DNA from 2 places in the Bradyrhizobium sp. P5_C12 genome. Region 2 is predicted to be linked to the other one. Evidence: predicted binding sites of a transcription regulator. Region 2 holds the regulator's gene; the other holds the start of a gene.
The links. Region 2 encodes PhoB, which activates phosphate uptake and scavenging genes when phosphate is short. Its sites were predicted from a motif close to TGTCATNNANCTGTCAT; they were not measured.
Positions count from the first base shown of each region.

Region 1 (3,226 bases), on a different contig from region 2:
GCCCCGCGCGGCGGAAGAGTTGAAGGTCCCGTTCGTCGCCTCCGGCGGCATGGCCGACGGGCGCAGCCTCGTCGCAGCGCTGTCGCTCGGCGCGGCCGGCATGAACATGGGCACGCGCTTCATCGCGACCAAGGAAGCGCCGGTGCATCAGAACGTGAAGAATGCGCTGGTCGCAGCGACCGAGCTCGACACCCGCCTGATCATGCGGAGCTTGCGCAACACCGAGCGCGTGTTGAAGAATGCCAATGTCGACCGCCTGCTCGAGATCGAGCACGAGAAGGGCGACAAGCTGAAGATCGACGACATCCACGACCAGGTCGCAGGCGTCTATCCCAGAATCATGCTGGAGGGGCAGATGGATGCCGGTGCCTGGAGCTGCGGCATGGTCGCAGGTCTCATCCGCGACATCCCGTCCTGCAAGGAACTCGTCGATCGCATCATGGGCGAGGCGGAACAGATCATTCGCAGCCGCTTGATGGGGTTCCTGGATGGAACGGGTGCGGCGAGAAAGGTCGCCTGACACCGTCAAACTTCTTAACCACGGCGGCAGTTGCCCGCTGGAATTGCGCGCGACGCCTCCTAAATAAGGGTAAATTACCTCTTTCATAATCAATTTCAGGAGGCGTCCGTGGTCCTGAAGAGCGTTCATTTTGCTGTTGCCGTTGCCTTCATGCTCGCATGGGGCGGCGTCGCGCGCGCTGACGACTACAAGCCCGATGAGTATCTCGGTCTCGATCTCTCCAAGGCGGTGCTGTCGCCGAAGCGGCTCGGGCCCGAAACGCACTTTGCCCCTGTCGCGCTCGAGGCGCGCGGCGGCAACGAGGCCCAGGCACGCGCCGAGCCGGTCGACGTGCCGAAAAAGGTTGCCGTCGAACGCGTGCATGTGTCGGAGCCGAAGGTCGCGCACGCCAAGCCGGCGCAGCCGCGCGGCGCGGCCCGCGCGAAGCTCGCGCATCGTCATGGCAATCCGCTGGACGCCCAGGCGAGGGATACGCGTATCCAGACCTGGCCCTGCCGCTCCGGCGGCATCTGCAACTGGCAGCGTTGAGGCGAGCCACTGCCTCTTCGCCTCTCCCCGCGTGCGGGGAGAGGCCGGAATGTGCGTAGCGCGAATTCCGGGTGAGGGAGGACTCTCCGCGAGTCCTTCTCTCACCGCGATCGCAGAAGCAGCCCCTCACCCCAACCCTCTCAGCGCGAGCGAAGCTCGTCGCGGCCCCGTAAGAACGGGGAGAGGGAGCGCACCTTCACCGTCATCCGCCCGTCGTAAAACCGTAGGCCCGGAGTCAAGAAACCGTAAGCCGGGAGTCAAACGGCGCAGGCACCTTCCGTCGCGATTCGACGAAGGTTTCCTGAATGGCAACGCTCCGCGCCCCGCGCGCATGGACCCGGCGGCAATTCCTGGTCCGCTCCACGTCCTCTCTCGCCGTGGCCTCACTCGGCACGCTTGCAAAGCCGCACATCAGCCGCGCCGCCGACCGCCCGCTGATCGCGGGCGGCATCCAGTCCGGCGATGTCTCGGACGGCTCCGCCGTGATCTGGGCCCGTGCCGACCGGGCGGCGCGCATGCAGGTCGAATGCTCGACCGTCGAGAGTTTTAAGACGATCATTGCGTCAGCATCCAGCGATGCGCTGCCGGACGCTGATTTCACCTCAAAGCTGCTGCTGAACGATCTGCCGCCCGGGCAGGACATCTTCTATCGCGTCCGCTTCGACGACATCGCGACCGGCATCGCCGGCGAAAGCCGCGTTGGTCATTTCCGCACCGCGCCGGCCGCCGGGGAATCGATCTCGTTTCTCTGGTCCGGCGACACCGCAGGGCAGGGCTGGGGCATCGACGTCTCGCGCGGCGGCTACCGCAGCTATCGCACCATGCTCGACAACCGTCCGGATTTCTTCATCCATTCCGGCGATCACATCTATGCCGACTGCACGATCCCTTCGGAGCAGCAGCTGCCGAACGGCGAGACCTGGCGCAATCTGGTGACCGAGGAAAAGTCCGTGGTCGCGCACTCGCTGGCGCAGTTCCGCGGCAACTACAAATACAACCATCTCGACGAAAACTTTCGTGCCTTCCACGCGCAGGTGCCGATGTTTGCGCAATGGGACGATCACGAGGTCACCAACGACTGGTCGCCGACCGGCAGCTATGACGACGCCGGCTATGAGGACGACGGCACCCCGCGCCTGGTCGCGCGCGCCCGCCGCGCCTTCTTCGACTTCATGCCGATCCGTGACATCGGTGCGCGGCAGGGGCGGGTCTATCGCAAGATCGCTTACGGCCCGCTGCTCGACGTCTTCATGATCGACATGCGCAGCTTTCGCGATGACAGCTGGAACAAGGGCGACGACCACCGTGGCTGGATCCTGGGCGCCGAGCAACTCGCCTGGCTGAAGCGGGAGCTGGCCGCTTCGCGCGCGACCTGGAAGGTGATCGCGGCCGACCTGCCGATCGGCCTGATCAGTCTCGACGCGGTCGCGCTCGGTGATGGCCCGCCGGACCGGCGCGAGCATGAGATCGCCGATCTCCTTGCCTCCATCAAGCGCACCGGCGTCCGCAACATTGTCTGGCTCACCGCCGACATGCACTACACCGCTGCGCACTACTACGATCCGAGCAAGGCGCAATTCCAGGACTTTGAGCCGTTCTGGGAGTTCGTCTCCGGTCCCCTGCATGCCGGCACCTGGGGCCCGGGCGAGCTCGACAACACCTTTGGCCCGGTCGCGATGTACCAGAACGGCTGCAGCGCAGCGCAGGGCGAGAACCTCGCGCCCTGTTTCGGCTTGCAGTTCTTCGGCCGCGTCGACATCGACGGCCGCAGCGGCGTCATGACCGTGACCCTGAAGGACGTCGACAACCGCGACCTCTGGTCGGTCGATATCGTGCCGCAGCCGCAGCCGCGCCCGGCCCTGGTGGCGCAGCACTCGTGAGAGAGCCAGCTCTGCGCCCCAGTCGTCATGCCCGGGCAAAAGCGCGAAGCGCGTCTTCGCGCTGATGTCCCGGGCATCCACGTTCTTCGTGCGGTAAGGCGTGGATGGCCGGGACAAGCCCGGCCATGACGTTGGCGAGGCGTCGTGCGCCACAACGTTAACCCGATCTTGATTGGCTGCCCCGCGCCTTCCGCGCTATAGTGCTCACTCCCGCCACCTCTTTTCCATCACCCAAGAGTCTGCCCACGCGGCATTGCCGCGCGCATCCGGCGGCTGAAATATCTTAGGAGCCTGTTTT
Region 1 is NZ_JBFULU010000011.1:128,826-132,051, reverse strand. It holds gene ACXJMY_RS13205 (NAD(P)H-dependent flavin oxidoreductase) at 1-520, shown strand, start outside; gene ACXJMY_RS13200 (hypothetical protein) at 629-1,048, shown strand; gene ACXJMY_RS13195 (alkaline phosphatase D family protein) at 1,354-2,928, shown strand.
Region 1: the regulator PhoB is predicted to act here: its motif matches at 1,249-1,265, upstream of ACXJMY_RS13195 (alkaline phosphatase D family protein).

Region 2 (3,226 bases):
GATGGCCTTTGGCGGCGTGATAGCGGCGCACGACCTTGATCACGCATTCCAGCGCCTCGGCGCCGGAATTGCAGAAGAATACGAAGTCCGCAAAGCTCTCGCTGCAGAGCCGGGCGGCAAGTCGCTCGCCATCCGGGCTCTGGAACAGGTTCGACATGTGCCAGAGTTTCGTGGCCTGCTCCTGCAACGCCTTGACCAGCGCGGGATGGGCATGGCCGAGCGCGTTCACCGCCACGCCAGAGGTGAAATCGAGATAGCGGTCGCCGTTGGTCGCGATCAGCCAGCAGCCTTCGCCGCGCTCAAAACCGAGGTCGGCCCTGGCGAAAACGGGGAGCAAATGCGGCGCTGCGCTGTTGGTCATGACGGTCACTTGGATGTTGCGGACGGACTGAGCGTGCATCACGCAACGCACCATTGACCGGCCCGGAAAACGAAACGTGCCGCCTTTTAAGGGCGGCACGCGTCACTATCTTATGCCTGGTAAAACGGGTGTCAATGCCGCCCGGAAAGCCTCACGAAACGCTGAATCCGTAGTCTTGCGGTGTCGATTTTGCGGTTTTTTGGCCACGGAACATGTGGAAGCGAGTCGGCGGACTCTTGCGCGTGAGTCACGCCATATTGTAGCGTTTGGCTTGTCAGATACGACATCTCGTGCAGGCGGTTCTGATCTCTAAGTCCTCATGTACCGGCGTAAACGTTCGGGCGCACTTCGCGCGCCCGGCGAGCCTTAAGGGATTCTGGCGGCACGGGTTTTTCAAGGCTTAGGCATTCGCTGTGAGGCCCCGATATGGCAGGCGCGCAGCGAGGGAAAGGGTGCAATGACGGTTTTGACCTGGTCCGATGATCGCGTCGAGCAGCTGAAAAAGCTCTGGGAGGCCGGACTTTCGGCCAGCCAGATCGCGGCGGAGCTCGGCAATGTGACCCGCAACGCCGTGATCGGAAAGGTGCACAGGCTTGGCCTGTCCGGCCGCGCCAAGAGCCCCTCTTCGGCCGCGCCCCGGCCGCGTAAGGCGCGTCCGGCACAGCACATGATGCGGGTGAGCCGCCCGATCTCGCGCGGCAACACCGCGTTGGCGCAGGCCTTCGAGGTCGAGGTGGAGGCCGAGCCGGTCACCTACGACAACGTGGTGCCGATGAGCCAGCGGCTGTCGCTGCTGGAATTGAACGAGGCGACCTGCCACTGGCCGGTCGGCGATCCCTCGAGCCCGGATTTCTTCTTCTGCGGCGGCAAGGCGCTGTCGGGCCTTCCCTATTGCGCCCAGCACTCGCGTGTCGCGTACCAGCCGGCGGCCGATCGCCGGCGCGCACCGGCCAAGCCGGGCCCGCGGTGAGTTAGCGGATATAGTCGTCCGTTAAAATGCCGCCATCACACGATGGCGGCTCGACACACTCCGATGTCGTCCCGGCGAAGGCCGGGACCCATAACCACCAGCAGATGTGGTTACAGGGATTCGGAGTTACCCTTCTCGCACAAACAATTGCGTCCTCGGGTTATGGGTCCCGGCCTTCGCCGGGACGACACCGATATCGTGGCGACAGCTCGCCAAACCAACTCGCTCTAGCCTACGTCTGCTCCGCCTTCGCGAAGCGATCGTCCAGCGCGTAGCCGGCGCCGCGCACGGTGCGGATCGGGTCCTGTTCGCGGCCGAGATTGAGCAGCTTGCGCAGGCGACCGATGTGCACGTCGACGGTGCGTTCGTCGATATAGATGTCGCGGCCCCAGACGCTGTCGAGCAGCTGCTCGCGCGAGAACACGCGACCGGGATGCTCCAGGAAGAACTCCAGCAGGCGATATTCGGTCGGGCCGAGATCGATCGGACGGCCCGAGCGCGCCACGCGGCGCTTGTCGCGATCGAGCTCGATGTCGCCAAAGGCGAGCACGGTGGCCAACCGCTCCGGGCTGGCGCGCCTGAGCAGGCCCTTCACGCGCGCGAGCAGCTCCGGCACCGAGAACGGCTTGACGATGTAGTCGTCGGCGCCGGTCGCAAGCCCGCGCACCCGCTCGCTCTCCTCGCCGCGGGCGGTGAGCATGATGATCGGAAGCTGCTTGGTCTCGGGCCGGGTGCGCAGCCGCCGGCACAGCTCGATGCCGGACAGCCCTGGCAGCATCCAGTCGAGTACGATCAGGTCGGGGATATGCTCCTTGAGGCGGGTGTCGGCGTCGTCGCCGCGCATCACCGTCTCGACGTCATAGCCGTCGCCTTCGAGGTTGTAGCGGAGAAGCTCGGTCAGGGCTTCCTCGTCCTCAACCACCATAATGCGTGCGCCCATGTGGTCGTCGCTCCTCAAGCCTTAAGTGTTCGGGACCGTCGTGGCGAAGGTCGTCATGTCGCCCTTCGGTCGCTTGTCGGTCATCGCCTGACCTTCGATCATGTAGAATACGGTCTCGGCGATGTTGGTGGCGTGGTCGCCGATCCGCTCGATGTTCTTGGCACAGAACATCAGGTGAATGCAGAACGAGATGTTGCGCGGATCCTCCATCATGTAGGTGAGGAGCTCGCGGAACAGCGAGGTGCAGATGGCGTCGACTTCCTCGTCGCCCTTCCACACCGCCATCGCCGCCGGCAGATCATGCGCGGCATAGGCGTCCAGCACCGACTTGACCTGCTGCTGCACGAGGTCGGTCATGTGCTCGAGGCCGCGGAACAGCTTGAGCGGATGGAAATCCGTCTCCAGCGCCGCGACGCGCTTGCCCATGTTCTTGGCGAGATCGCCGATGCGCTCGAGATCGGTCGCGACGCGCATGGCGCCGACGATCTCGCGCAGATCGACCGCCATCGGCTGGCGGCGGGCGATGGTGAGCACGGCGCGCTCCTCGATCTTCTTCTGGAGCGCGTCGATCTCGACGTCGGTCGCGACCACGCGCTGGCCGAGCGCAACGTCGCGGCGGATCAGCGCATCGACGGAATCGACGATCATGCGCTCGGCAATCCCGCCCATCTCCGCGACCAGGCGCGTAAGCTCCTGGAGGTCGGTGTCGAAGGCCTTTGCGGTATGTTCGGAAGCCATATCCTGTCTCCTCAGCCGAACCGGCCGGTGATGTAATCCTGCGTACGCCGATCGGTCGGCGACGTGAAGATCTTGCTGGTGTCGTCGAACTCGATCAACTCGCCGAGATACATGAAGGCGGTCTTGTCGGAGACGCGGGCCGCCTGCTGCATGTTGTGGGTGACGATGGCGATCGTGTAGTTCTCGGAGAGCTCCTGGATCAGCTCCTCGACCTTGG
Region 2 is NZ_JBFULU010000010.1:147,820-151,045, reverse strand. It holds gene ACXJMY_RS12310 (acetylornithine transaminase) at 1-361, opposite strand, end outside; gene ACXJMY_RS12305 (GcrA family cell cycle regulator) at 819-1,331, shown strand; gene phoB (phosphate regulon transcriptional regulator PhoB) at 1,564-2,271, opposite strand; gene phoU (phosphate signaling complex protein PhoU) at 2,293-3,009, opposite strand; gene pstB (phosphate ABC transporter ATP-binding protein PstB) at 3,021-3,226, opposite strand, start outside.